DNA from 4 places in the Gluconacetobacter entanii genome. Region 3 is predicted to be linked to each of the others. Evidence: riboswitches for the same ligand, from Rfam matches in the RefSeq annotation. Region 3 holds a riboswitch; each other region holds the start of a gene.
What was found. Region 3 has a riboswitch for cobalamin ahead of HNH97_RS15655 (carbohydrate porin). Riboswitches for the same ligand answer to the same signal wherever they lie in the genome.

Region 1 (8,202 bases), on a different contig from region 3:
TCTGGACCTGTTCGGGGGGGATGAGTGCCGCATGACCAACGTGACCGGCGTCTGCATCCCCAGGGGCGTTGATGGCGAGAAGGTGCGCGCCCGCATGCGCGAGGATTTCGAGATCGAAATCGGTTCCGCCTTCGGCCCGTTGCAGGGCCGGATCTGGCGCATCGGGGCCATGGGTTACAATGCGGAGAAATCGAAGGTGCTGCTCACCCTCGGCGCGCTGGAAGCCGTGCTGCGCGGCGAAGGTCATGCCTTTGCCGCAGGCGCGGGGGTTGATGCCGCACTGGCGACTTACCGGAAAGAATAAGGCCGTCGTCATGGCTTATATCCCGGGCCATGCGGCGCAGGATGTCAGGAGGCGGAATGACGCGACATGCTGCACACGCTAGCGACACAGGGTCCATGGCAGCACCGCATTTTCGACCCGCCGGACCGTGACCCCATAAACCGTGCGCATGATATCATCATCCAGCACCTGCATGGCTGGGCCATGACGGATGACGGCACCATCATCCATCAGAACCAGTTCATCACAGAAGCGGGTCGCAAGCACCAGATCATGCAGCACGATGACGATCCCCTTCCCCTGCCCCGTCTGCTGGCGGAAAAGCTGCATCATGGACAGGGCATGCGCCGGGTCGAGTGCCGCGATCGGCTCATCGGCCAGTATGACCGGCGTGTCGGTCGCCAGCGCACGCGCCAGGTGCATGCGCGCCCGTTCCCCCCCTGACAGGTGACTGGCCGGGCGGGTGTGCAGGTTCAGCAGGCCGGTGACCCCAAGGGCATGGTCCACCGCCGGGTGACGGGCGGCATGGTCATTGACCTGCCCATGCGGCAGACGCCCGAGTGCCACCAGCGCGCGCACCGGCATGGGCGGTGGTGTCCCCCCATCCTGCGCGATGAAGGCAAGCTGCCGGGCGCGCAGCGCCGGGGGGACCTGACCCATGCCGCGATCCAAGAGCCGGATATCCCCGCAATCGGGGGGCTCCAGCCCCGCCAGCAGGCGCATGAAGGTGCTTTTGCCTGCGCCATTCGGCCCGATCAGGCCAATGACCCGTCCCTTCGCAAGGGTCAGGGACGCGGCCGAGACGACAGCCCGATCCCCACGCCGGAGCGAGACATCACGTGCCTGCAGCAGGATCATGATGCGGCTCTTTTCAGCATGATGACCCGGGCGAAGAAAACCGGCGCCCCCACCAGCGCCGTCAGCACGCCCAGTTGCAGTTCAGGTCCGACCGTCACCAGACGCACCACCATGTCCGCCAGCAGCAGCAGCAGGCTGCCCCCCAGGAAGGACGGCACAAGCAGACGTGACGGCTGATATCCCGTCAGCGGCCGCAGCAGGTGCGGCACCACCAGCCCCACAAAACCGATCGCCCCCGAAACCGCCACGCAGGATCCCACGGCCAGCGCCGCCCCCAGCACGATCCGCGTCTGGATGCCCCGCAGGCCATGCAGCCGGAAACCAAGGCTCTCCGCCACGTCCTCCCCCAGTGTCAGCGCATCCAGCGCGCGCCCCGCGGACAGCATAAGCAGCGTGCCGCACACCACACCCGGCAGGCAGATCCAGACATGGGTGAAGGTCCGGTCCGTCAGCGACCCCATGAGCCAGTGCATGATCTCGAATGACGCATAGGGACTGGGCACAAGGTTCAGCACCAGCGCAGTCAGGGCCGCCGCAAAACTGCTGAGCGCCGCCCCCGCCAGCAGCAGCACCAGCGTGCCGCCGCGTCCCACCAGTCCCATCAGCACGGCGGCCGCACACAGCGCGCCCGTCAGCCCCCCCAGCGGCAGGGCCGCGATGGAAACCTGCATGAGGCCGGTATAGAACACGCTGACCGCCCCGAGTGCGGCCCCACCCGATACACCCAGAATGCCGGGATCGGCCAGCGGATTGCGCAGATATCCCTGCAACACGGCGCCCGACAGGCCCAGCGTCCCGCCCACCATGATGGCCAGCAGGGTGCGCGGCAGGCGCAGTTGCCCCACGATAATCGCCCCGGCGCCATGCCGTCCCGCCAGAATGTCCGCCAGCGCATGCGAAAACATGATGCGGGTTTCCCCCCACATGAGCGACGCGCCAAACAGTCCCATAACACCAGTCAGGAGCACGACATTCAGCAGCAGGATTTTAGGGGCTGATTTCACGGGGCGGACATTTCAAGGTTGTGGCGCGCGGTACGCAGCATGACGACACTGTCGAGTGTCTGCGGCAGGCCACACAGCCATAGCCGCGCGGGCACGTCCAGATGATGGGGGCCTGCAAAGGCTTCCTCCAACGCCGGATGGTCCAGCATGGACTGGGCAAGGGACGTCCCCTTCCCCGAACGGTCAAGGATCAGCAGGTCGGGCGGCCGTGCGATCAGCAGTTCCATGGAAAACCGTGAAGAGGCCTGATGGTCCATGAGCGTTGCGTAATTGCGAAATCCCGCATGGGCAAGGACATCATCCGAAAGCGATCCGGCATGGGTGACAAACCCATTGGCGGCATAGACCGCCGCCGTGGGATCGGTGGGACTGCGCCCGACCGGAAGGGAGGCCAGGCGCGTGGCAAAGGCCGTGGCCAGTTGCCGCCCCCGTTCAGGCACGCCGATGGCATTGGCGACCGTCATGATCTGGGCCGGAATATCCGTCAGGGACCTGGCGGGCGGCAATGCGATCACCTGCGCGCCCCCATCCCGTCCCGCCTGCATCGCAACAGCCGCCGTATAGACGCCGCCCAGCACGACATCGGGATGGGACGCCACGATATTTTCCGCCGTGGGCCGCAGGACCGGAACATGCTGCGCCTGTTCGCACAATACCGCGTTCCAGCAGTCCCGGGCCAGTGGCGTGACCCCCACGATCTGCCCCGGTTCGGCCAGCAGCAGCAGCAACTGATCGGTGCAGAGGTTCAGCGAGGCCACGCGCGGCAGCGCCCATGCCTGCGTCAATGGGACACAGGCCAGGAAACCGGCCACAACTGCTTCCACCATGCCTTTCATGTCAGTAATTCAGCGTAAACCCGCCATAACCGGCGCGACCGGGTTGCAGGTAGCCGATTGGCTCCTCAAACTGGCGGTTCAGCAGGTTGTCCGCCCGGGCATAGACGGAAACATAGCGGTTGATTTTATAATTGGCGGCCACGTCGATGGTAAAATATCCATGCCCCCTGCCGCATGTGCTGCAGGACTCGCTGCCGATGACCGGCAGGTCACGCCAACTGCTCGTATACAGGATGTTCCCTGAAAATGTCAGGTCGCGGATGGGGGTCCATGTCGTGTTGAAATTGAATTTGTGCTGTGGGCGACGCTGGAGTTCGTCATGGGTCGCCTCGTCCCGGGTATGGGTCCAGGTATAGCTCAGGTTGAACTCAAGGCTACTGAGTGCCTTCCAGTCCAGAAAGGCCTCCACCCCGTACATCCGTGCCTTTGCGACATTGGCGTAGGAATAATTGTAATCATACGAAGAATCTATCGACAGGGAGGACTGGATCAGGTTCCGGACCCTGTTGTCATACCATGTCGCACCAAAATTCAGGCGGTCATGCAGCAGTTTCTGTTCCACCCCCGCGTCATAGCCGATCAACTGCTCGGCCTTCAGGTCGGGATTGCCTTTTTCCGAATACCCGACGCCCACCTGATTGACGAAAAGCTGGTACAGGGAGGGGCCATGAAAGCCTGAACCGGCGCTGGCCTTGATGATGGTTCCGCTGCCGGGCACATGGATTGCGGGCGCGACACGCCATGTCACATGGTTGCCGTAGCGTGAATTGGCGTCATAGCGGATATTGGCCGCACCATAGAGGATGTGCTTCCAGTTTCCCTGATACTGCCCGTAACCTGCGGTCGTATCCATGCTGGCGGATGTATCATATCCGCTATCCCACATGTCGGCGGCCGTATGGCTGGTGTTGAACGTATCATGGAAATGTTCGGCACCGATCAGCACCTGACCATACCGTTTGAAATCGAACGTGCCGTGCCAGTCCACCTTCAGTCTGCTGGAGCGGTAATAATCCGGGTCGGGGTTGACCGGACTGCCATAACTTGTCCCCGTCTCCGTCCAGCGGTTGCGGTTGGTCATGTAACCAAGGCCCAGCACCTGATCGAAAAGCCCGTGGAAGGACACCAGATGCGCCGTCCCGCGGACGATGGCCTCATTCTGGTTGGTCTGTTCCCGCACACCTTTATCACCGTACAGATTTTCACTCTGCAGGTCATACAATGAATAGGAATGATTGTTGCCCTGCACCAGGCGCGCCGTCAGGCCAAGGTCAAGATTGCGGGTCACGTCATAGCCCAGCCTGATATTGGCGCTCCGGTTGTCATTGCGGTTGCCTTCGTGCCGCTGCTGATGATCGGCGCCATAATACCGTTCGATATAGGATGGGATATTATTGAATCCCTCCATCCGGTAATGGGACAATTCAACATTGTAATGAAAGCGCCCCTGGCCGCCACGTACGCCAAGGGTCTGGTTGAAGGTTCCGTAACCACCGCCCTCGATACGGACAAACGGCCTGAAACGCCCCTGCCCCTGCGCCGTGGTGACGTCGATGACCCCCGCCATGGCGTCCGCGCCATACAGGCCGCTTTGCGGACCACGCAGGATCTCGATCCGTCCCATGCCATCGGTCACGAACTGACCGGCATCGAATGCACCAGTTGAGGAACTGCCGTCATTGATGTCCATGCCATCAAGGCGGACCTTGACCTCGTTGGGATTATTGCCACGCATGTAGATGAAGGAGACACCACCCGCCCCGCCCGTCTGCACCACGTTCAGGCCGGGCTGGCGTGTTAGGATATCCGTCAGGCTGCGCCGTTGCTGGGTCTGGATCTGCTTTTCGGTGATGATGGTCATGCTGGTGCCGATATCATCGGCCGATGTCGGCCTGCGCGCGGCACTCACGCTGATCTGGTCGGGCAGGCCATCAGCTCCCGGCAAGACAACCGCCTTCGATTTTCCATTCCGGATGACATACTGCCTGACGGCCTGTTTTTGTGGCGTATCCTGCCCGGCGGCCGTATCGGCATGCGCCATGGCAGCCCCCGCTGTCATCAATATGGTCGAGGCAATCAGCAGATTACGGAAAAAACTCATCGGGTCCAGGTCTCGCGGTCACATCATCGTTGCCACGAGAGCGCGTTGCCACAGGCCGTCCGATCCGCACGGGATCCCGTAACACCACACCGTCAGGACACCCCGCCCGACAGTTCCCGGTCGCAACCATCATGACGGCAGGTCTCCTGGCTCACGGCGTGGGGGCCTGCACAACCTTCCCGGAAAACCGCGGTTTCCAGTGGCCCGGATGGTAACATCCGGTAATGCAAGGCCAGACCGTTTACAGTTGCGGGGACAGCAGGAGCATTGGATCGCAATCCGCACTCCATTCCCTTTTCATCCCCCCGAAAGGGGACACCGTCGGGACGGTTCTGATCGGATGGGGCGGTCTTGTCAACCCGGCCTTCCATGGGCCTTCCGCCACTTCGCCACCCGCACCGGACACGAAACAGAAATTTCAAAACAGGTACCTTGCAATGAATGGTTCTGGTTACTATAAGGTAACTGTCTATGCATTCTTATGGCCTATGGTCGAACGTCCCTGAAAAGATGCGCGAACGGTCTGAAAACTGGAAAGGCTGTGGAACCCAACCTTGTTCAATTCAAGAAGGGCGTGCTGGAACCATGCGTACTGGCCCTGTTGTCGCAGGCTGATTCCTACGGCTATGACATCGCCAGCCGATTGTCCGATGCCATAGAAATGGGCGAGGGCACCATCTATCCCCTCATGCGGCGAATGCAGAAAGATGGGCTTGTTTCGACATATTTTGTTGAATCTTCGTCTGGTCCACCGCGAAAATATTATACCCTGACGGAAAAAGGACGTGAAAGCCTGCATGCACAGCGCAGGGCATGGACGACCTTTACCCGGGCGGTGTCCGCCATCCTTGGCGTTCCCCCCACATCCGACAGTGCGACTGAACCATCTTCTTCACCTGCGGAACCTGCCGACATGCACAGGTCCCCCTCGCTCACCGTGCAGAAAAACACCGGGAACACATAGCCATGAACAGCAGACAGATGTTCCTTGACCAATTGCGCGCTGGCCTCAGAGGGCTGCCGCGGCATGTGATTGATGATATCGTTTCTGAATATGAAACGCATTTCGGTGAAGGGCATGCCGCCGGCCGATCCGACAGCGATATTGCCGCCGCCCTGGGTGATCCTGTGCGTCTGGCCCGCGAATTGCGGGCCGAAACGGGGTTGCGCCGGTGGGAGGATGAACGGAACCTGACGAATGCGCTGGGCGCGGTCGTGGGAGTATTCGGTCTGGCGGCCGTGGACTTTCTTGTCGTGCTTCCGGTGCTGACGACACTGGCGGCGCTGGACCTGGCCTTTTTTGTTACCGGGATTACCATCTGCCTGATCGGCAGCCTTCTCCTGCCGCTGGCTGTTGTCCACCTTGCCCCGGATTTCGGCGGCGACTGGCTTCAGGGCCTGCTGGTCAGCCTTGGACTGGCAAGTGGCGGCGCGTCCCTCATGGCGTTATGTGTCCTTTTTACCGTCGGGATGGTCAATCTCCTCGTCCGCTATGGTCGCGCGCACTATCGCCTGATAGCCCCCTCTTTTCCTGCCTGAGTGTAAGGAATTACAGTCATGATCCGCGGTATTACAATGATTGCGCTGGGCGGGGCCGCCCTGTCACTGACATGTTTCGGTATCGCATCGTCCCGTGCCCCGCTGGGATTTCCATTCTCCATGTTTGACGGGACAGGTGACGCCATCTCCTCCCCTGCCGAAACCCGCGTCCTGCCGTGGCCGGGTGGGCATATGCTTTCGATCAACCTGCCCGCGCGCGTGATCTATCAGCAAGCCCCGCAAAGTAGCATCACCGTCACGGGATCGGAGCGTCTGGTGCGTGCCGTCGCGCTAAATGGGGATAGTCTGGATATGCAGGGGAATAAACCCCATGATATTGGATGGCGCAATGACAGGATGACCGTTACTGTCACGTCACCAGAACTCAATACTTTGAAACTTAACGGTTTTGGATCACTCTATTTACGTGATTACCACCAACCCACCCTCACGCTGGCGATCAATGGCGCCACCAGCGTCAAGGGAAATGGACAGGCCGACAATGTCACACTGTCGGTCGCCGGTGCGGGTTCCGTTGACCTTGCGGCCATGGAGATGAAGGACCTGAATGTCTCCGTCACTGGCGCCGGGTCGGTCCGCTCAGGCCCGACCGGCCATGCCGTCATTTCCATAGACGGGGCAGGCTCGGTCAAACTGACACGGGTACCTGAATCGTTGAGCAAGGAGGTAGGCGGCATTGGTTCCATCTCTGTCCCCCACGACGCCATATCGGCACAGGTCAGCAGTCCCCGTCCAGTCCCCTCCCCGACAGATCAGGAACAGGGGGAAAAAATCGCCATGTAGATCCGCCGGGCAATGACCGGCGAACGATTTTCAGGACGATTTCCCCCTTGCAATCCACAGGATAAGGGACGGCAAAAAGAAATAGGACACCACGCCAGCCAGAAGCCAGGGCATCAGGTAAGACATGTCGGTATGCAGTACGAACCGGCAAAAAAGGTTGCCCAGGCCGAGCATGGCGATCACGCAGAAGCACACCCCCGCATTCGCCAGAGGCGTACGGTCATGATTGATTTCCTGAAGTTTCTGTAGCAATGGCCTTACTCCGTAGATCCTGATCCCCACTGTTTCTAATGGGTCGGGCGCGGGTTATCCAGACCACATCGCGCCATGGCCATGCGTATCATAAAAATCCGACTTCACCGGTCCTGTCCGAACATGGCATGGTGCCAGCGCCATCGCTGCCGCAACATCCACGGACGTATCGCCCCCACGCCGTCCTGACACAGCCTGCAGCCTCATGCATGCAGGCCCGGTGCTTCGCGGCCGGTGCGGGCGACATATTCCGTGTAGCCACCGTCGTAGCGATGGAGTCCTTCTGGCGTGAGTTCCAGAACGCGGTTGGAAAGCGCGGCCAGAAAATGACGGTCATGGGAGACAAAAAGCATCGTGCCGTCATAATCGGCCAGAGCCGTGATCAGCATTTCCTTGGTGGCGATATCGAGATGGTTGGTAGGCTCATCAAGCACCAGGAAGTTCGGCGGATCGAACAGCATCAGGGCCAGGACCAGGCGGGCCTTTTCACCGCCGGACAGGACACGGCACAGTTTGTCGATGTCA
Region 2 (4,491 bases), on a different contig from region 3:
GGGTGCGATGCCAGCACGCGGCAGGCATTTCCCATATCGCTACGGCCAATAGCCCATGGCGGGACAGGGTCGTGCAGACTGCCCGCATGTTTGGCGTGGGCACCGACAATACAATCACAGCCTGTGATCCGATGCACCGCAATTACAGAAAGCCCATCCTCAGACCGGGGCAGGCGTTCCATCTTGCGCGCAACTGGCCTCGCGACGCATTTCTTGCAGTGGAACAACTGGGTATCAGCACCCGGCCTGTTCTGCTGGGGCCGGTCAGTTTCCTTGCATTATGCGGCATGGCAAAGGGAGACAGTGTCGGCCAGAGCCTGATGCGCCTGCTACCTGCCTATATTGAATGCTTCGAACAACTGAACAACGCGGGATGCTTCTGGGTCCAGATTGATGAGCCAATCCTTGCCCATCCTGGCCTGCCCGCAGCCACGCTGACCCATATGGACGTTGCCTGGCATGTCCTCAGTGAAGCATCAAGGGCCACGTCACTTGTTCTGGTCGGGGGCAGCGGGGGCTTCGGGCGACATCTTCCTTTCGTGCTGCAGCTACCTTTTGGCGGCCTGCATGTGGACGTTGTGCATGGCTATCGCGATTTCGCGTATGTCCTGCAGCATTTCCCGGCGTATCGCTGGCTCTCGCTGGGGCTGGTCGATAGCTGCAGCGCGGCACCTACCCACATCGGCATGGCGCAAGGCATCGTGGAACAGACGCTGCGTTCGCATCGGCCGGATCGTCTCATGATCGCGCCATCGGGTGCGTTAAGTGACAGGGATGGCCTGGCTGATCCAGACATCATGAGCGTCCTGCGGCGGAAAATGTCCGAAATCGTGGCCGTGGCCAGCCGGCGCACGATAGCACGTCGCAGCGCATCCATCCGCGACTTTTGCGAAAATGATATCCGTTTTGTCCCATGCGCTGATAACAGCGTGAGACATTGAAAATATCATGACAGGAAATACATCGGAAACAGCCGCCCTGGATGGGGCTGCTTTGCCACAACAGGACATCCGTCGTGTCCGCAGCAATCCGGATTTCTGGTATCCGGTTGCATGGTCTCGCGAGCTTCGTCGGGGCAGGGCGATTGGCGTACGGTACGCGGGGCAACCCATCGTGGTGGTCAGGCCCGAGGCCGGGGCCATCTTTGCGCTGGATGATGTTTGCCCCCACCGGCAGTTACCACTCAGCAAGGGAGAAGTGTGTGGAGATTTCATTCGCTGTGCATACCATGGACTGAAATACAGTCGGCGTGGCCAGTGTTTTTCCCCCGGCATGAAGCTGGAAAACGAACCGCCACGACTGCGGACATGGGCATGCCGGGAGAAGGACGGCCTCATCTTTGTGTTCATGGGGGATCTGGAAAAATCCGATAGCATTGCGCTGCCGGACATTCCGCGTGTCCGTGACCCCCATTACCGCACCCGCCGGTTTGGAAAAGTCGTGCAATGTCACTACAGCTTCATGCATGAAAACCTGATGGACATGAACCACCAAATCTTGCACAGCCGACTGGTCGGAAGCATGAAACCACGGTTTCTAGGCATGGATCGGGGAGAGGATTTTGTGGAGGCCCGCTATACCTTTGCCCGCACGTCTGGCAGGCAGCCGCTGAGCGAGGCCCTGATTTACGGGCAGCGTCGCAAGGATGGCCGGGATTTTGCCTATCGGGATGTCATGACCATCCGCACGCAGTATCCCTATCAGACATTGCGGATCTCGACGGAGGGGATTGATGAACCGGTCATGGAACTGTGGATTGCATATGTGCCACAGGACCGGGAAGAACTGACCAATCGCGTATTCGGGCTTCTATCCATACGCAGGTTGAAAATACCATTTTTACTGGATCTGGCGTGGCCGCTGCTGATCGCCTTTACGGAGCGTGTTTTCACAGAAGATCGCGAAATTGTTGAACTGGAGCAGCAGGCCTGGCGGGAGCAGGACGGCGACCGGAATCAGGAGGTCTTTCCAGTTATCATGGCGCTGCGCCAACTGCTTATCCAGAATGGCATGCCGTCCCGGAAAGATATCGGATAATAAACTGATAGATGCTCATGCCCCGTCTCAAGGCGCATGGGCATCTTCTCCTGACCAGGCACCACGCCGATCAGGTGCTCATTTTGCAGTTCGGGCCGATATGACCGCGATAAGGAAGCCATGTCTGTGTCTGTCCGAACATCGGAATCCCAAGATAGCCCCGTAGCTTGAGTTGTCCGGACTGGTTAACCCACATGCGCGCTTGATAGACATGATTGGTATTGGGGTCGAGAATGGACCCGTTCCACCGATCTGGTTGATCCGGATCCGGCACAAAGTCCCGCAGCATGGGCAACCCACATTCCGAACGGCCCGTCTGGTCGCGTGGGATGTCATCACTATAGTTCAGGCCAACCAGCTTTCCACACAAATGGTCGCCACACCGTGTGATCTCGAAAACACCCTTGTGATTTTTGGTGACCCATTGCCCCAGAACGGGGGGCGGAACTGTTGTCGCTGGAGGAACTTGTGCGTGAACAGCAGCCCCTCGAGTCATGACACTGAGTATTAACGAGACACAGGTTGCTTTTTGCGCAATATTCATGATGTGTCTTTCGTCGCTTCGTACGTGACTAAAATTATGGAACATCGGCGGATTTATCGGAGAATTCGGATCGAAAAGCGCATGATTGATGCCCCGAGGTGCGCGCCATGGGAATGAGCGGCGAGGGTGCTATCTACGGCATGGACGTTTTCCATGAAGTTCTTGTCGCGCCCGCTTCCCACTGCCGCCCCGGCCTGAGGGGCCCAGTACGAGCCTCCAGCAACACTCGGGCGCTCCAGGCCGGTTGGCAGAAACGCGGCGGTCCTACGATGCCGCATCACGATGTCTCCGCCAGAAACAGGAAACATCGGGAGCATTGATCGGCCGCATTGGTCTTCCCATGACGCATGGGAAATCTCCTGCCTTCGGTGCATCCCGCCCGACGACGTGGTTTGCAGACGATGGCAGGTCTCCTGGCTCACGGATCATGGCCAGCCAGTTCATGCCTTCCCATTCCCCAAGGGAAACAGTGGCTCACCCGCAGGTGAACGAACTGGTGGCATACCGCATACAGTTGCGGGAGCAGCCGCTGACTGGCTCCCGGAACAGAATTGTCCAGCCAGAGCGTTACAGCGTTCCCTTTTAACCCGCTCGCGCGGGGCCATCATCAATCAAGGGTCTCATTCCATTATGCGCGAAGTGAGAGGAACGCCCAATTCCTCGAAACGCGATGCCGGCCTGCATGGAACGAAGAGCTTGTTGATGCCAATCAAACTTGTCGCTCCGATCCAATAAGTGTAGGTCACTCAGTGTCTTCATCTTCGAAACACGCGGGCGGGGATACGCGCCCGCGCGTTAGCCACTATGTTGTCAATCAGGCGTTCGGGCTTGATGCGCTATACAAGTGCATGGCGGCGTCACGCGCGCCAATTGTCCATTGCGCGGAAATATAGGCCTGAAGCAAGGCCATGAGCGCCTCGACCCCGTGCGTGTCCGATAAATCGCGGGCTGTATCCACATAGGCGAGAGCTTCTAATAGCAGGGGCGAAAACAGTTCCTCAAGATAGTCGCCCCGCGCCTTCGGCGCAGCGGGTAATCGGCCAGCGGAAGGTACCAGACGTAGGAATGTTTCAAATCCATCCGCACGAATGCGGTCTTCCGGATTGGGGGCAGGGAGTTCAGTCTTGGCTATTGCCTGAATTACATCTTCCCGCAGAGGTGCGGATTCCATAAGGCGGGATACCGAGACAGAACGCTGACGTCGCCGCTGTTGTATGAGAATAAAATCAGGCGAAGGGACGGGAGAGGCCATTTTTCGTTTCACCGGGAATCGGAGCGGATTAACTGGAAAGATCTGCATCGGACAGGCCTTCTTGAGTCAGGATGCGAGCATCCTCGTCACGCCATGCCGCGATCATGTCTGGGTTCTGACTGAGCCATCCAATTCTCTCGGCACAATATACAGGAACTCTGAATTTCTGGCCGCGCTGATTGTTCAGGATTGTTCCTGTCTGGTGCAGGCGCCCGTCTCGTGTCCAGAAAAGACGCTCCTGGTTGGTGATCCCCAGAATCTGTCGAACCTGTCGCGGCGTAAACGGACGAAAAGACAGCGCGGTGATCTGTTTTTCCACCGAGTTGGCAATAGCCTCCAGAGCATCTGTCCTTTCACGCATAATGGCGGCTATAAAGCGGGCGAAAAGCTGCTTTACCTCTGGTAGCCGCAGGCGAAGGGACGAGGATTGATCCAGACAGGCCGCAATAAGCATCCGAATTGCAACAACCGGCTCTGGCTCCGTAATGGTCGCCATTAGGCGCGACGCAATGGAAGGGAGTACCATGCTCATATCTGTGTTCATGGATATTTCTTTTTATCAGAATAAAACGTAGGTACCTGTGTCCTGGGGTCAGGAAAGTACATGCGAATTATAAGCCGCAGGCCGCGAGGTCTGTTGCTAAGGTTGCCTTACGAA
Region 3 (8,075 bases):
ACGCGGCGCAAACCGGTCCAATCCGGCGCGCCGCCCGAAGGGTGCCATACGTACTGAAAATCAGGCTGCATGACCATCCACGGCGTAACCTGCGCCTGATAGGTCAGTTCAAGATGGTTTTCATTGCCCTGCACAAGCGTCTGACTGTCGCGGTCAAATTGCCGCAGGCCGGAACTGGCGCGACCAATGCCCCAGCCCAGACCGATCGTGTCGTTATCGCGCCCCTTAAACGGCGCCTTAAGATTCAGGCCGGCGTCAATAGCGAAGCTGATCTGGTTACGATCACCGCCATTACCCGTGGCGCGTACGAACACGCCCACCGAGCGGGCCGATGTGAGCGACGGCCGCCAGATCATCTGGTCGATGATACCATACACCATCCAGTTACCCCGGTCCCAGCGCGGGGTCAGGTCACTTTGTGGCGTGGCAGCAGTGGCGTTGGCCACTGCTGCTCCTAACGAACCGCCATTGCGGTTGTAACGATAGTCGGCGAACTTCGCGGTATCATAGAACCCGCCCAGCTTGTACACGCCCGGCAGGCCAGGATTCTTGGTCACGTTCGACATGTCGGCCGGCTGCGGGTTGAGCGCGTATTGCAGTTCGGTCATCAGCAGGGCACCGGTGCCCATGTTGAAATTGGTGCCGTTGGCGCCATCATAGGTCTGGCTGGTGGGATCGGAATTATAGCCACTGATGGAGCCGGTAGCCTGCTGGATGGGGGTAGAATTATAGCGGTTACCCGGCGGATTGTCGTCCGCTGCGGCAAACATGAAGGTGAACTTCTCGCTCGGCCGGTAGCGGATCCGGATGGCGGGAGACGACAGCGGCCAGGACGGCCCGCCGCCATACAGGTTGACCGAGGGCGCCATGGGCCAGCCGAAATTGGCGTTGAGGTAAAGCGAGGCGTAATCGCTGATCAGGAACTCGGTATCAAGATCCTGCTGGCCGATCTTTACGTCCAGCTTGCCGCCAAGGAAAGACTGCTGGTACCATAGTTCGAACAGGCGGGTGGAACGGTCAGCCTCAAATCCGCTGACAGGGTTGAAATTGGCCAGATGGTCCTGCGAGATCGAGCGCCCGCGTGTCTGCAGTGCGCTGACATTGAACAGCCCGCCCTTCAGCCCGAACAGTTTCTCGGTATCGACGGTCAGCGTGGGCATGGTTACACCGTCGTAGGACGGGCCGGTGCCTGATCCGCCTGCACCATCATTACCAGAAGCCGAACCGCCAGTCCCGTTGCCCCAGAGTTCATCGACTTCCTGGATGTCGAAGCTGATGCCGTGCTTGTACATCCATGACCGCGCGCCCCACATATTGCCTAGCAGGTTACCACTGGTGTCGAGTTTATCGTCACCAGCCGCCTTCTCCGCAGCATCGGCTTGCGCGCGCTCCGAATCACGTATGGTTGCTGGGTCGATCTGCTCAACCAGCGGAGTGGAGTTGCCAAGGCGCGCCCGATCTTCCTCGATCTGGGTCTGAGGAGCCTGAGCATAAGCGGCTGAGTATGCGAAGAGGCTTCCTACCAGAGTGGAATTGATAAAAAGCACACGAGCCGAGCGTCGCGTAACGCCCGGAGAGTCAAGAAATGTCATGGAGGGAGCCTGTCGGGGAAGCGTCGGTAAAAGGAGCAACAATTCCGAATGCAGTCATTTCCCGACTGGGAAACAAACACGCATGCCATCGCGACAGAGCGTCAAAGAAGAAAATGCATCACGCCTTGATCCGCCTCCGGCTCCACCCGCCCGGCGACATATCTGAACTCGACGGTAGGTCTCCTGACTCACGGGTCACCACGTTGCATCCGCCTTCCCAACCGAAGTCAGTGGCTGCTACCCAATCTGGTAGCTGAGGACACAATGCTCGCCGTCTACAGTTGCGGGGGCAGCTGTCGACTGAACTCCCGGGGAAATTGCCCCAGCCAGAGTTATACGACATTCCCTTTTCACCCGTTCGCACGGGACCGTCGACTTGATAGACAGTGTTATAAAATTCTTATCCCCAAAAAGGCAAGACAGGATAATTAGAGAAATCCCTTCCTGATGGATATTGACCGCCTGCGCTTCGGCGTTTCACCTGCAGCCGTGGCAGTTCATGTCAAATTATGTCAGGCTATGCTCTTTTAGGAGTTTTAGATTAAGGGAGAGTAGATTATACCCCTGCAGGCCATAAACGCGGAAGCCGGTGAGATCCCGGCACGGTTGCGCCACTGTAAGCAGGTGTAGAACACAATTTTCTACCCGAAAGTCAGACCCGCGCATGGCTCCGTTCCGAGCGAAACAGGACGCATTTTTCCTGAGGAGTCGTATAAAATGTCTGATACTGCAATAGGTTCCCACGCTATCCCCTCTCCCGCGCCTATTCCCGTCAGGGAGATAGCGCCGTGGTTGGTTTTCGGCTTGCTGATGCTGCTGGCCCTTTATTTTGTCGGCGCAGAGGAAGGGGCGACATCAATTATTCCTGGCATGTATGTGCACGAGTGGGTGCATGACAGTCGCCATCTTCTGGGTTTCCCCTGCCACTGACATGGAAAACAGAATGATGGTCCGCACCCTACTTATTCGCGGAATGCTCGTCGGTTTTCTGGCCGGCATTCTGGTATTCAGTTTCGCAAAAGTTTTTGGAGAACCTCAGGTCGATCATGCCATTGCATTTGAATCTGCCATGGACGAGGCTAAAGCCAAGGCAGATCTGGAGCGAGGCATCCATGATGTTGAAGAGCCGGAACTTGTAAGCCGGAAACTTCAAGCCAGTTACGGATTGCTCACAGGTGTAATGGTTTACTCGACAGCGTTTGGCGGGCTTTTCGCTCTTGTATTTTCTTATGCAAATGGGCGCATGAAAAGCACAGACCCTCGTGTTGTGTCTGTTCTGCTGGCGATAACCGGGATTATTGCCGTATATGTGGTGCCAAGCATCAAGTATCCTGCCAACCCGCCATCCGTAGGAAACCCGGATACAATTGGCATGCGGACAGAATTGTATTTTATAATGATGCTGGTCTCCCTACTGGGGATGATCGCAGCCACAATGCTTCAGGGACGCTTACGTCAGCAATATAATGCATGGACGGCAACCTATCTTGCAGGCGCGTGTTATATTCTGATTGTCTTTACAACAGGCGAGTTACTTCCTGCGGTTAATGAAGTCCCCTCTAATTTCCCTGCTGATTTGCTCTGGAATTTCAGGATTGATTCCTTAGGCATGCAGATCATCATGTGGACCACACTGGGTCTGGGTTTCGGTGCCTTTACTGAATATGCAAATCGAAACCGGTTTGGATATCGTAATGGCGCTAACATTCAGCTTAATGGGGTGACTACACGAAAGTGCATTTAACGTACGCTTAGAGAGAACGTTAAACGAACTATCATGTAAGGTTTAGCTGTAGGCTGAGGCGCATCCCTTTCGGCCGTAGTTTTACAAAAGGTCGCGTAAGTCTCTCGTAACCTGCGCTCGGAAAAAGGTGACGAGTGATCTATCCGCAGCAAGCGCTCAGTTTCGAAGGTGCTATCGTCATGAACTCGAGGCAGACAGGGACTCAATTGTTCGACGTGGTAGATTGAAACAGTAGAAAATGAAGAATGTTTTAAGTGGGCACCGATAGGTAGATTGATCGGACAGTCACTCTATCCAAAGGAACACGCCCGATGTTTTACGAAATTGCCACACACGGCGTGATAACCGTCATATTATTCTGTGGCTTTCTCGGCATGCCACTGCTGGGCATCGTTGCAATGATCCTAGATCTGCGCCGAAAAGATGATCCGAGAGAACCTGCGACCGCTGGCCGAGGGCCAGTCTGCATTGCCTATACTATCTGATTGCTGGCTCAGTTTCCGCCGCTTGACTGTAAATGCCATAAAATCTGACGCAGACGAGTTTTAATCTGCCTTGGTTAAAGTCTACGCGCGTCATATGGTGATATCATACCAAACTTGATCGATGATGTACGCGCGCTTGGCGCGTGCTCCTTATGAGAGACGCCGCCGGAAGAACCAACGGCGCCAGTCTCCTGCCTTGTAGCAAGACTTATTTAGAAACACCAAGCGGTGCCGTGAATATACGCCCGTCGACATCCGTGAAGCGAATAACCGATCCGTTTGCCGGCGTATGGGCCTGCGTTACCCACGGGAGGGTAATGGTCGCCTTCGCCCCCATCGGCGCACGGATACCGTAGGGCCCCGGGCCAAATTTGTTATAGGCGTAATCATTATCGAAGTTCTGCTTCGTCAGGGCTGACAGAGCTTTGGCATCCCAGTGTTCTGCGATCACTTTGTCCGGCCCGATAACGGCTGCATCAACGATGTGCACGGGTGCTTCAGGCGTTCCTGCATCCAGATAGGCATGAACGCGAATACCGCCATCAGCGAGAACGACCGCATTGGACAGCGTCACGTGATGCTTCGTCGGGCTCACCGGCCCACTATGGAACGGCGTAACGACGGAACCGCGAAAATAGCTGTAGGTGCTGACGTTGTAGATCAGGACAAAGCCGAACAAAGCCAGCGTCAGGTTCCGGAATGGAATATCCGCCAGCGGAAGCGGAAGCGCGCCGCTCGCCCAACGAAACCAGGCGCTGTCTGCGAGACGCGGACGTCGGGCCAGCAACACATTGTCGAGGCTGAAAGCACTCGATCCGCCGAGCAGCAGGGTCGTTCCCATAGCCAGGTTACACGCGGCCATCGTCCATTCGTCGATACAGGTCGCGCCCTGCCAGCCGAACATGGCCATCAGGATCACGGAAAAACCCATCGAGACGAGCGCGGACGCCCGGGTCATGAACCCTGCCATCAGCGCGGCACCGGCGATCAGCTCGGCGGCGCTGAAGACGATGACACCTGTGTAGAGGAGCCAGAAATGCTTCAACAGGAACGAGATGACGTGTTCAAAGCCGAACAGCGCCCCAGGCATCGCGGTTTGAAATTTGTTGGCCATCCAGTTGTGGCCGCCCCAGGCGTCGAGCTTGGAAGGCGCATAGATGAAACGGCGCGACCCGCCGCCCCAGTAAATGAACCCCTGAATGACCCGCGTTGCCAGCAGTGCGAGGCCGCCGATGCGCCAGTTACGCTCGGCTTCGGTCAGGGGTCGGGCGGTGGCGCCAAAAACGGCGCGCTGCGCTGATGCGTGTGTGATACTCATGTTCGCCTCCATTTACTCGCTGTCGTGATCCGGCATGCTGCCGCCGTGATAGGCCTTGAAGCCGTAGCGTTCGAAAATCGCCAAGGCGGTTGGCGACTTGATGAAATCGAGCCAGAGCTTTGCGGCCTGAGGGTGCGCGGCCCCCTTCACCATCGCGCCCGCGTAGATCGCCGTGCTGTTCTGATCGGCGGGAATGTCCACATGGCTGATGGCGTGCCCGGTCTGTTCCTGGAAGATCGCTTCGGACTGCCATGTCACACCGGCGTCAGCGAGGCCCTGCATCAGGAATAACGGCGTTTGCCGATGATGAATATGCGTCAGGACCGTGCTGCCGTTGGCAATTTTCGTCTTGTAGACGGCGTTGGCCAAAGCTTTGCCGCCCGCCTTGTCCAGTGATGCCTCGATCTGGCGCGCGATGCCCTCGAATTCGGGATTGGGCATCGCAAGCCTGATGCCCGGGCGGCCGAGATCCTTCAGGGATTCGACGTGGCCGGGATTGTCTTTCGGAATCATGATCGTGAGCGTGTTCGTGACATAGGGCACGGCAGGCGCCGCAAGCAGGCCACTCTTGATATACTGATCGATCTTCTTGAGGCCCGCGAAATAGGCGTCGGGCTTGGCCGTCCACGTCATATTGCCGGAGGTGATCGTCCCGCCTGCTTCGATCTGGCGGATCAGCAATCCGGGCGGGATCGTCTCCCAATAGATCTTTCCGGAGAATTCGGGATGCTCATGCTCGAACGCCGAGACGAGCGGCGCCATGGCGAAGAAGTAGTTTCCCCCGACATACAGGACGAGGCTCGGATTCGTGATGTCGCCATGAAAATCGGCCAGAACATCGACTTCCGGGACGGTGAATTCGAAGCCGCGCCGTGTCGCGTCGTTGTTCTGGCCGTGCTGCCACGGCGGAAACACGTCTTCTGCGTAATGCGGGGTCTGCGCCTTGCCGTTCCATTGCACCGGATCGGCCAACGCCGCAGCAGTCGACAGCACGAAAGTCGCCGCAGCTGTGGCCAACAGGGTTTTTCTTATTCTTGACGGTGTCATGGTCGTTCTCACTTCACGTAGCCGAAACCGGCATGTTGCAGTTCAGGGATCGTTGCCACGATGCCGGGGGTCAGGACGACGCCGTCGATCAGGTGATTGGTCAGTTCGGCGGCCATCTGCTCGTGTGACAGACGATCGGGATTGATACCTTTCTCGATCAGCTTGCCCGTCTGCTCCCAGATCGCGTTGTGGCAGGCCATGAAGACGACGCCGCGTTTTTGCAAAATCGGGATCGTGTTGCCTGCCGCTCCGAAAAGGCCTTTCGTATCCTCGTGAGCCGAAGCATCGAGAGCACCGTCTGGCGTTTTGATAAGCGTGTTTGACGCAAAGGCCGGCCCGGCGAGCTTCGCCAGCTGATACTTGTCCCAGATTGTCTGGTCATAGAGGGCAAGGTGAGCGGAGCCATGCGTGGCCGACACCGCGAGAAAGTCCGGGTGTCTGAACGAAAACACCTGTGCGTTAACGGAATTGCGCATCAGGTTGAGCCAGGGGCTATCGATTGCTGTGTTGTCCCAGACCTGCTTCCGCTCGCCGCGATAGGCGATCACCAGATCAAGTGCCTGGGCGTCCCACATGTGCGGGTCGTCGAGCACCATCGGCACGGTCCTGAAATCGCGGCGGCGCGGGGATCTGGCCAGCTGCGAGGTCAGCACGGCAAGATTGCCGGTTCCGTCCGCATGGGACGAGGAAGATCGTGCTGCCAAGGCAGTGGAAGTGGTGGCGATCGTGGCGCCGGCGGTGGCCGCCATCAGGCCCAGCAGGGCATGGCGACGGTCGGCGCGAAGGTTTGAAGTCATGTCGTTCATAGTCGGTCTCCTTTGGAGAGCCTGATCATGCGCTTCTCTTGATCACCTGAACCAACTCATTTGAAAGCACGAAACGTTCGATTTTCTTGATCGCTCGTCGATGTGACTTCGGTCATAGCCCCTGAAAGATCACCCCGGAGGTCCATTTCAGGCCGATGAAAACCCGCACAGCTCCACGATCGCTGGCGACACCGCCCCCGAGACCACCGCTTATTGTTACTGCCGGCTCCAGAATATGGTTAAAGCCGATATCAACGAAGCTCGACAGGCGTCGTTGCCTGGTTTGCTGCTGACGCACCACATCGGCGACCAGCGCAGTTCGAGGCCCTATCAGATGCGAGCTGACCATCCCGACCATCCATCGTTTCGGCCGCTCGTCAGGCCGAACCCTGAAGGATCGCGTCCAGGCGATTTCTATGCCGACCCTGGGCGCTTGCCTGGAACGGCCAAGCGATTTCGTCGCAACGAACTGGACGCTGTCGCGTGGTCCCTGATGGCCGCCCCCATAAGGCTCCTGGCGGATGAGCGATATGAGCATGGCCGGAACGTAGCGCCCCTGCTGGCGGAAGTTCCATTCCACTTCCGCGCCCGCCAGATTGCCATGAACACTTGACGCGTCGCCGAACTGACGCACGGGCGCAAAGCTCAGTTCGATCCGGCCGGGCAGCCCCAGCTTGATGGCCGGACCACCCCGCGCGCTGTAGCGCCCGTCGCCGGCTATACTCACGCGCTCGGCCGTTTGCAGCGCGACATGTCCTGACGGCGTGACAAAGGCGTCCTTGAGCCTGACGGGTAAATTAGCGCTCAGACCCTGGGGATCGCCCTGCGCGTGCACCGGACCCGTCAGGCACCAGGCAAACACGGCGCACAGGCACGCCCCCACAAACTCATTGGCCCTGTTGCGCAACAATGCGGCGTTATGGCCGCGGTGCCTAGCCCACGGCAACGAGAACAGCACCGAGGGCGATCAGGACAACCCCGCCCCAGCCTTTGGCGGACATATGTTCGCCCAAGACCAGGACGCCGAAAATCGCCACGAAAACGACACTCAGCTTGTCGACAGGCGCCACGCGCGCCGCATCG
Region 4 (8,202 bases), on a different contig from region 3:
CCCCCACCCTGCCCGATCGGCCAGGAGGCCACTGTCAGGGCCTGACCTGAAAACATCAAAGGTTTTTGGTGAAGCTTTTTTCCAGAAAGCTTCGAAAGACACCGCCTTTTTCGATCAAAAGGCGGCACCCAGAAACTTTTATTCCCAGATCCTAGCGCAGTTCGAACCCCCTGCGCACCAATTCCTCGCGCAGGCGGTCGCGCCCGTGCAGCGCCTGCACATCGCGGATGCGCCCGATCACGGTGGTGGACCAGTCCTGTGGTGACAGCCCCTGCTCGGTGCGAAACCGGGTCATGGTGGCGTCATAGGCCGGGACTTCCGCCTCCCCACCCGCATATTTCTCATGATGCAGCACCGCCGACTGCGGCAGGCGCGGCTTGATCGCGGTCGGGTGCTTGCGGTCGGGATGGCCCACGCACATGCCAAAGACGGCGACAGTGCGTGGCGGCAGGCCCAGTTCGGAGGCGATTTCACCGGGTTCGTTGCGCACCGCGCCGACATAGACGATGCCAAGGCCGAAGGATTCGAACGCCGCCGCCGCGTTCTGTGCCGCGAATGCCGTATCGGCCACCGCCATGGTGAAGCTTTCGAGGTAATCCAGCGCCACATGTGGCTGCGCACGCGCATCGGCCACATGTTCCAGCCGCGACAGGTCCGCCACCCACACAAGGAACAGCGGCGCCTGCGCGATGAAGGCCTGATCCCCCGCCAGCTTTGCCAGGCGCGCGCGGCGTTGCGGGTCGGTGACGGCAATCACGCTCCATGCCTGGAAATTGCACGAACTCGATGCCGACTGCGCCGCCGCGATCGCCGCCTCCAGTGCGCCCTGCGGCACGGGGGCCGGGGAGAAGGCGCGCACGGAACGATGGGCCATCAGGCCACGCACGACCGTGTTTTCGGGCAATGCCACATCGGGCGGCGGCTGGCGGTAACGTGCTTTCCACAGGTCGGCCAGCGATGAAGATGAAGTCGGTGCATCCACCATGGCGGTACCCCTTGCTTGTACGAGGACAAATGAAAGGCTACCTCATCACGATCACATCGCGCAGCGGTAGCCACGCGATGTCACACCAGCCCCCTTTTACGCGCACGCCTGATCCGGAACGTTCCGTCAGCCGTACGCCCGCACCGTCACCAGGCGCGTGTCCAGATAGGCCTCCAGCGCCTCCGTCCCGCCTTCGGAGCCATAGCCCGAATCCCCGATCCCCCCGAACGGGATTTCCGGCAGGCCCAGGCCGATATGGTTGATCGTCAGCATGCCCGCGCGCATCTGGTCACGCAGGATGGCCGCCGTGCGCCCCGACCCGGTAAAGGCATACGACGCCAGACCGTAATTCAGGCGGTTCGCCTCCGCCACGGCGGCGTCGAGCGTATCGTACGGCGCCATCAGCGCGATCGGGCCGAAAGGTTCCTCGTTCATGATGCGCATGTCGGTCGTGACATCGGCAAGGACCGTGGGTTCAAAGAAATAGCCGGTATTGCCGATGCGCTTGCCCCCGGCGGCAAGGCGCGCACCCTGTTCCAGCGCGTCGGCCACCAGCGTTTCCATCATGTCCACGCGCCGCACATTGGCCAGCGGCCCCATCTGCGTCCCCTCCGCCAGGCCATCGCCCACGCGCAGGCCCGATGCGACCTCGGCAAAACGGCTGACGAACGTGTCATAGGCGGGACGTTCGACCAGGAACCGCGTGGGCGCGATGCACACCTGCCCCGCATTGCGGAACTTCGCCCCCGCCAGCAGCGACACCGCGCGGTCCATGTCCGCATCGGCGCTGACGATGACCGGCGCGTGGCCGCCCAGTTCCATCGTCGCGCGCTTCATGTGCGCGCCCGCAAGGGCGGCAAGGTGCTTGCCCACCGGGGTAGACCCCGTAAACGTGACCTTGCGGATGACGGGATCGGCAATCAGCGTCTCCGAAATCTCCGCAGGCGTGCCATAGACCAGTCCCAGCACACCCGCCGGCACACCCGCATCCGCCAGCGCGCGGATGAAGGCCGCGGGCGACGCCGGGGTTTCCTCCGCCGCCTTGACGATGATCGAACATCCCGCCGCCAGCGCGGCGCCCACCTTGCGCGCGACCTGGTTGACGGGGAAATTCCACGGGCAGAACGCGGCCACCGGCCCGACGGGACTGCGGATCACCTCCTGCATCACGCCCGGCGTGCGGGCGGGGACGATGCGGCCATAGGTGCGGCGGCCTTCCTCGGCCATCCAGTCGAGCACGTCAGCGGCGGCCAGCAGTTCGATCCGTGCCTCGCCCACGGGCTTGCCCTGTTCCATCGTCATCAGGGTCGCGATGTCGCCGCTGCGTTCCCGCAGGAGCGTGGCCCCCCGGCGCAGGATGTCAGAGCGTTCCAGCGGGGAGGTGCGACTCCACGTCGCAAAGCCACGGGCCGCCGCATCCAGCGCACGACGCAGGTCCTGCGCCGTGGCATGGGCGACATGGCCGATCACCTCCGCCGTGGCGGGGTTGATCACGTCGATCGTGCATCCCGTCGCGCCATCGGTCCATGACCCGTCGATATAGAGCTGTGTGTTGCAATAGGCTGTCATCGGTTTCCTGCTTTCGTTACCCGATCCATCATGTGCGCACATGTCGCGCCATATTCGCATGAGCGCACCAGCGCAGCACATATCCAGATCACAAAACAGACAGTTCACGCGGATGTCGCTGCACAGGCGTCGCAAAACCTGCGCCTATCGCGCGTCCGCACGCCCGGCGGCCGCGTGCCCACACGGCCCCCATGTGCGGACGGGGCGCGGCGGACGACCTCTCCTGAAATTGTACAACTTATTGATATCTGTTCGTTTTATCCTGATCCGCCACAGGTTACGGACCGCAATCTGGACAGGGGAACATCCCTGCCTGCCATGACCCGCCGGAGAGCGCGCCGATGTTCAACGCCATCATGATCGACAAGACCCGCGCGGGATCGCGCGCCAGCGTACGCAGCATTGACCCCGCCGACCTGCCAGAAGGCGAAATCACGGTACGCGTCGATTATTCCTCCCTCAATTACAAGGACGCGCTGGCGATTACCGGGCGTGGCCCGGTGGTGCGGCGTTTCCCCATGATCCCGGGCATCGACCTGGCGGGGGAAATCCTCGCCTCGGACGACCCCGTCCATCGCCCCGGCGACCAGGTGATCGCCAATGGCTGGGGACTGGGGGAGGAGCATTGGGGTGGCCTGTCGCAGATGGCGCGCGTGCATGGCAAATGGCTGCTGCCACGCCCGCGTGGCTTTTCCGCGCGGCAGTGCATGGGCATCGGCACGGCCGGCTATACCGCGATGCTGTGTGTCATGGCGCTGGAGAAGGGGGGCGTCACCCCCGGCGATGGCGACATCGTCGTGACCGGGGCGGGGGGCGGCGTGGGCGGCATCGCCATCGCCCTGCTGGCGCGTCTGGGATATCGGGTGGTGGCCGTGACCGGACGTGACAGCCTGACGGACTACCTGCGCGGGCTGGGCGCGGCCGAGGTCGTGGGACGTTCGGCCCTGACCTATACCCCCCGCCCGCTACAGAGCGCACGGTGGAGCGGGGCCATTGATGTCGCAGGGGGAAAGGTGCTTGCCGCGCTGTGCGCCAGCATGCGGCCCGGCGGCGTTGTCGCCGCGTGCGGACTGGCGGCGGGGATGGACCTGCCGCTGACGGTCGCGCCGTTCATCCTGCGTGGCATTACCCTGCGCGGGATCGACAGCGTGATGTGCCCGCGGGAGCAGCGCATGGCCGCATGGGCACGACTGGAACGTGACCTCGACCCCGCACTGGTCGATTCGATCTGCGCGGAGATCACCCTGAAACAGGCGATCACGACATCGCCGCAACTGCTTGCGGGCAACATCCGCGGCCGCATCGTCGTCAACACGCGCGAGGGGTAGGCCCGCACCGTCCTGACACCCGCACGGGCGTCAGGACAGGCAGGCGCCGGAACGGATCAGTGGCAGGGGAAGCCGAGCAGGTGGCGTCCGTCATGGACGAATTCATGGACATAATGTCCCGACACCAGCGAGGTCGCGCCCTGTTCCGCGCCGACGAAATACAGCAGCAGTGACGCGATCACGAGGCCGAACGCCGCCCAGGGCAGCAGGTCACGAACCGGAATCGCGGCAGGTGCGGAGGACAGGCCGCCCGTGGGCAGGACGGAAGATGTGTGGTTCATGGCAAATGCACTCCCTGATCAGTCGTGATCCCCGACTAACCGATTTCACGACCATCGGCAAACGCTTCACACCGGGCAGCGGGCATGCATGGTCGGTGGCAGGGAACCATGACTTCCCTTTGTGGATGCAAGAACGCAGAGTGTTTGCGTCGCGCGGGCTGACGGAGGAGAACATAAAAAGTTCTGGGTGGCGTCTTTTTCAAAAAGCAATGTTATCTGAAGCTTTTTGAAAAAAGCTTCACCAAAAACCTTTATAAATCCACCAGATGTCTTCCGAACGGCATTTTCAGACAATCCCTTAAGAGAACAGAAGTTTTTTGGTTCTTTTTTTCAAAAAAAGAACACGCCTTCTCCTGCACACGAAACCAAAGTCTGCCATGCACCTGACCTGCCTGTCCCTTCCCGCGCCCGACTGCCTGCGCCGCGCCATCATTCCCACCCATGACGACCTGCCCGCCCTGCCCCCCGGACAGGCCGCGCGCTGGTGTACGGATACTCCCGTCACCTGTGGCGATGACGCTGCCACACAGGTCGGGTGCTGGACCGGGCGCACGCCCCTGCCCCACCGCGCCCTGCGCGCGCGCCACCATGGCGCATGGCAGGGGCGCGCCCTGCGTGACCTGCCCGCACAGGACATGGCGGCGTGGATCACGGACCCGCACTTCGCCCCACCGGGGGGCGAAAGCCTGCGCGACGTGCTGGCGCGCGCGGCGGCATGGCTGTCATGCTGTCCCACCGATCGCGGGGAAATGGCGCTTGTCGCGGATGCGCTGGTCATACGCGCGCTTGTGCTGGCGACGCTTGGCGCGGATGCGGCGGCGTTCGCGGCCCTCGACATCGCGCCATGCACACGGACCGTCCTGACATTCCACAACCGATGGCGGGTGCGTGAAACAGGGGGGATTGCAGCGTTTTGACTCTGCATGGCGGGGGCGTATAAAAGCCCGCGTGATGGTTCCCGCAAGGGATGAAACAGGGAAGTACGGTGCGTGGCGCGGCAGGCCGCCGCACACAATGCCGTCGCTGCCCCCGCAACTGTAAGTGGCGTCAAGCGCCCGGCAGGTCGCCCGTGTCCGGCATATGTCCGACATGGCGCGGCACGTCACTGGCCCCCATGGCCGGGAAGACGCCGGATGCGCGGGCACGGACACCCCAGTCCCTGTCCCGGCCACAAGTCAGGAGACCTGCCATCATCGTCATGCCCCGCCCTTGCGGGACATGGCACGATTACTGGTGTCGCAGGTCCGGCGGGGTGCCTGGAATGCGATGACGTCCTGATGTCCGCGCCGCGCATCGTACGTGATGCCGCACGGTCGATGCACCCCGGCCATGTCCACATCCCCCATCCGGGATGAGGCGACGACAGCGCAGGATGAACGTGCAATGACCACAGGCGACGTCCCCCTTCCCCCACCGGGTTCCGACACCCCTGCCATCCACATCCATGTCTGCGTCACCTGCCTGCGCGGCCTGCCGGTCGGCGCGCCACCACCCGGGCGCGACCTGCACGAGGCGATGCGCGAACGCGCGCAGGGCACCAGTGTCGTGGTGCATGAGGTCAGATGCCTTGCCGCGTGCGACCGTGGCTGCACCGCCATCGTCGCCATGCCGGGGAAATGGGGATGGCTGCTCGGCCATCTCGGCCCGGAGAAGGCCGACGACCTGATGACCTACCTTGCCGCCTATGCCGCCTCACGCAGCGGCAGCGTCATGCCCTCGCGCCGCCCGGCCTCGCTGTCGGACATGGTGCTGGGCCGTTTTCCCGCCTCCCTCCTGACGGAGCAAAGTTCATGACCACACCCTCCCCCTCCCGTGCCCCTGCCGCCCGTGCAAAGGTGCCGGTCACCGTCATCACCGGCTTCCTCGGCGCGGGGAAGACGACGCTGCTGCGCCATGTGCTGTCGCAGGCGCGCGGGCGGCGCATCGCCATTGTCGTCAACGAATTCGGCACGCTGGGCATTGATGGCGAGACGCTGCGTTCATGCGGGGTGGAAGGCTGCCGGGACGAGGATATCGTCGAACTGACCAATGGCTGCCTGTGCTGCACCGTGGCGGACGATTTCCTGCCGACGATGGAGGCCCTGCTCGACCGGGCCGAGCCGCCGGAGCATATCGTGATCGAGACCTCCGGCCTTGCACTGCCCAAGCCGCTGCTCAAGGCGTTTGGCTGGCCCACGGTGCGCACGCGCATGACCGTCGATGGCGTCATCACCGTGGTCGATGGCCCCGCCGTCGCCGCCGGGCGTTTCGCCGATGACCCGGACGAAATTGCACGCCAGCGCCAGGCCGACCCGTCACTGGACCACGACAATCCCCTTGCCGAAGTGTACGAGGACCAGTTGCTGTCGGCGGACATGGTCGTCATCAACAAGACCGACCTGATGACGCCCGAACAGATCGCCATGGTGGAGCGCGAGATCCGTGCGGAGATCCCCCGCGCGGTCAAGATCGTGCATGCCGTGGACGGGCAGGTCGATCCCGTCGTCCTGCTCGGCATGGATGCGGCGGCGGAAGATGACCTGTCGGCCCGTCCCTCCCACCACGACGCGGAAGGGGGCGAGCATGAGCATGACGATTTCGAAAGCTTCGTCGCCACCATCCCCGAACAGGCCAGCGCCGACGCCTTTGTCACGCACCTGGCGCATGTGGCGGAAAAATATGACATCCTGCGCATGAAGGGATTCGCCGCAGTGCGGGGCAAGCCGATGCGCCTTGCGGTACAGGGCGTGGGCAGCCGTTTCCGCCACCAGTTCGACCGTCCCCTGCCCGAAGGCGCGCCGCGCACCGGCAGCCTTGTCATCATCGGGCAGAAGGGCCTGCCGCGCGCTACGATCGAGGCGGACCTGCAACAGGCCTGAAAGACTGTCTGAAAACTTTTATTTTCCATCAACGCCCCTGATGCCGTTGCAACCGCCATGAGCCGATGACCATGAGCACGAAATACAGAGACGACGCACATGCATCTCCTGGCGCGTGAGGTCCGCAGCCTTGACGAGGACGCGGTGGCCGAAGACCTCGGCCATGCGCCCGCCGACATCGTGTTCCTGTCATTTTCCGACAGCGACCTGCTGGCCCTGCGTGCGGCGGCCGATGCCGGGGCGGCGGGTGACGCCACGGTGCGCATCACCAGCCTGTCGCGCCTGCTCCACCCCATGTCGATCGACCTGTACGTGGCCGATACCCTCATGCGTTCGCGCTGCGTGGTGGTACGGCTGCTTGGCGGGATGGAATACTGGCGCTACGGGGTGGAGGAACTGTCGCGCGCCTGCCGCGATGGTGGCATCCCGCTGGCGCTGGTGGCGGGCGATGCACGCCCCGACCCGCGCCTTGCCGCGCTGTCGACCATTCCCGCCGCGACACTGGACCACCTCGATGCGCTGCTGCGCGCGGGGGGGCCACGCAACATGGCCGCCGCCCTGCGCGTGATGGCCGGCCTCGCGCGTCAGGGTGACATGGCGGAGACGGCGCCGGACACGTCCCCGCCCGAAACCCTGCCACCCGCCGGCCTGCTGCGCGCGGCGGACCCGGCGCTGCCCCTGCGCGCGGGCGTCGTGTTCTATCGCAGCCACCTGCTGGCGGGTGACATCGCCCCCATCCTTGCCCTGTCGGACACGCTGGCGCGCCACGGGATCGGGGCGGACCTGTTCTATGTCGCCTCGCTCAAGGACCGGACATGTGCGGCGATGGTGCGCGACTGGCTGACGGATGCGCCGCCCGATGTCATCGTCAACGTGACGTTCTTTTCCGCGCGGGGGGAGGAGACGGACATCTCCGCCCTCGATATCGCCGATGTGCCGGTGATCCAGGCGCTGCAGCCCGGCGTGACGCAGGCGGCATGGCGCGACAGCACGCGCGGCCTGTCGCAGGCGGACCTTGCGATGCAGGTGGTGCTGCCCGAACTTGACGGGCGGATGCCCGGCGCGCCGATCTCCTTCAAGGAGGAAACGGCCCCCGGCCTGCCCGCGCGCCATGTCCCCTATCCCCCGGGGCTGGAAATCGTCGCCGCCCGTGCCAAAGGCTGGGCGCGACTGGCCCACCT

Region 1: another riboswitch for cobalamin. It lies ahead of HNH97_RS01025 (TonB-dependent receptor plug domain-containing protein); the one in region 3 lies ahead of HNH97_RS15655 (carbohydrate porin).
Region 2: another riboswitch for cobalamin. It lies ahead of HNH97_RS13555 (DUF2147 domain-containing protein); the one in region 3 lies ahead of HNH97_RS15655 (carbohydrate porin).
Region 4: another riboswitch for cobalamin. It lies ahead of HNH97_RS12230 (DUF1636 domain-containing protein); the one in region 3 lies ahead of HNH97_RS15655 (carbohydrate porin).

What each region holds. Positions count from the first base shown of each region.
Region 1 covers NZ_JABJWD010000003.1:223,536-231,737, forward strand. The annotation lists gene HNH97_RS01005 (pyridoxal-phosphate-dependent aminotransferase family protein) at 1-304, shown strand, start outside; gene HNH97_RS01010 (ABC transporter ATP-binding protein) at 383-1,141, opposite strand; gene HNH97_RS01015 (FecCD family ABC transporter permease) at 1,138-2,091, opposite strand; gene HNH97_RS01020 (ABC transporter substrate-binding protein) at 2,142-2,972, opposite strand; gene HNH97_RS01025 (TonB-dependent receptor plug domain-containing protein) at 2,983-5,082, opposite strand; cobalamin riboswitch at 5,202-5,420, opposite strand; gene HNH97_RS01030 (PadR family transcriptional regulator) at 5,564-6,046, shown strand; gene HNH97_RS01035 (DUF1700 domain-containing protein) at 6,049-6,621, shown strand; gene HNH97_RS01040 (GIN domain-containing protein) at 6,640-7,425, shown strand; gene HNH97_RS17695 (hypothetical protein) at 7,456-7,677, opposite strand; gene HNH97_RS01045 (ABC-F family ATP-binding cassette domain-containing protein) at 7,881-8,202, opposite strand, start outside.
Region 2 covers NZ_JABJWD010000078.1:5,967-10,457, reverse strand. The annotation lists gene HNH97_RS13565 (uroporphyrinogen decarboxylase/cobalamine-independent methonine synthase family protein) at 1-941, shown strand, start outside; gene HNH97_RS13560 (aromatic ring-hydroxylating oxygenase subunit alpha) at 949-2,037, shown strand; gene HNH97_RS13555 (DUF2147 domain-containing protein) at 2,108-2,581, opposite strand; cobalamin riboswitch at 2,968-3,202, opposite strand; gene HNH97_RS13550 (hypothetical protein) at 3,396-3,881, opposite strand; gene HNH97_RS13545 (hypothetical protein) at 3,862-4,377, opposite strand.
Region 3 covers NZ_JABJWD010000107.1:1,800-9,874, forward strand. The annotation lists gene HNH97_RS15655 (carbohydrate porin) at 1-1,592, opposite strand, end outside; cobalamin riboswitch at 1,749-1,980, opposite strand; gene HNH97_RS15660 (CbtB domain-containing protein) at 2,310-2,522, shown strand; gene HNH97_RS15665 (CbtA family protein) at 2,536-3,336, shown strand; gene HNH97_RS15670 (TQO small subunit DoxD) at 4,030-5,139, opposite strand; gene HNH97_RS15675 (substrate-binding domain-containing protein) at 5,152-6,186, opposite strand; gene tetH (thiosulfate dehydrogenase) at 6,195-6,992, opposite strand; gene HNH97_RS18035 (hypothetical protein) at 7,105-7,950, opposite strand; gene HNH97_RS15695 (EamA family transporter) at 7,925-8,075, opposite strand, start outside.
Region 4 covers NZ_JABJWD010000068.1:19,125-27,326, reverse strand. The annotation lists gene HNH97_RS12255 (nitroreductase family protein) at 152-985, opposite strand; gene HNH97_RS12250 (NAD-dependent succinate-semialdehyde dehydrogenase) at 1,112-2,554, opposite strand; gene acuI (acrylyl-CoA reductase (NADPH)) at 2,896-3,882, shown strand; gene HNH97_RS12240 (CbtB domain-containing protein) at 3,939-4,163, opposite strand; gene HNH97_RS12235 (histidine phosphatase family protein) at 4,541-5,080, shown strand; cobalamin riboswitch at 5,099-5,369, shown strand; gene HNH97_RS12230 (DUF1636 domain-containing protein) at 5,547-5,957, shown strand; gene cobW (cobalamin biosynthesis protein CobW) at 5,954-7,021, shown strand; gene cobN (cobaltochelatase subunit CobN) at 7,121-8,202, shown strand, end outside.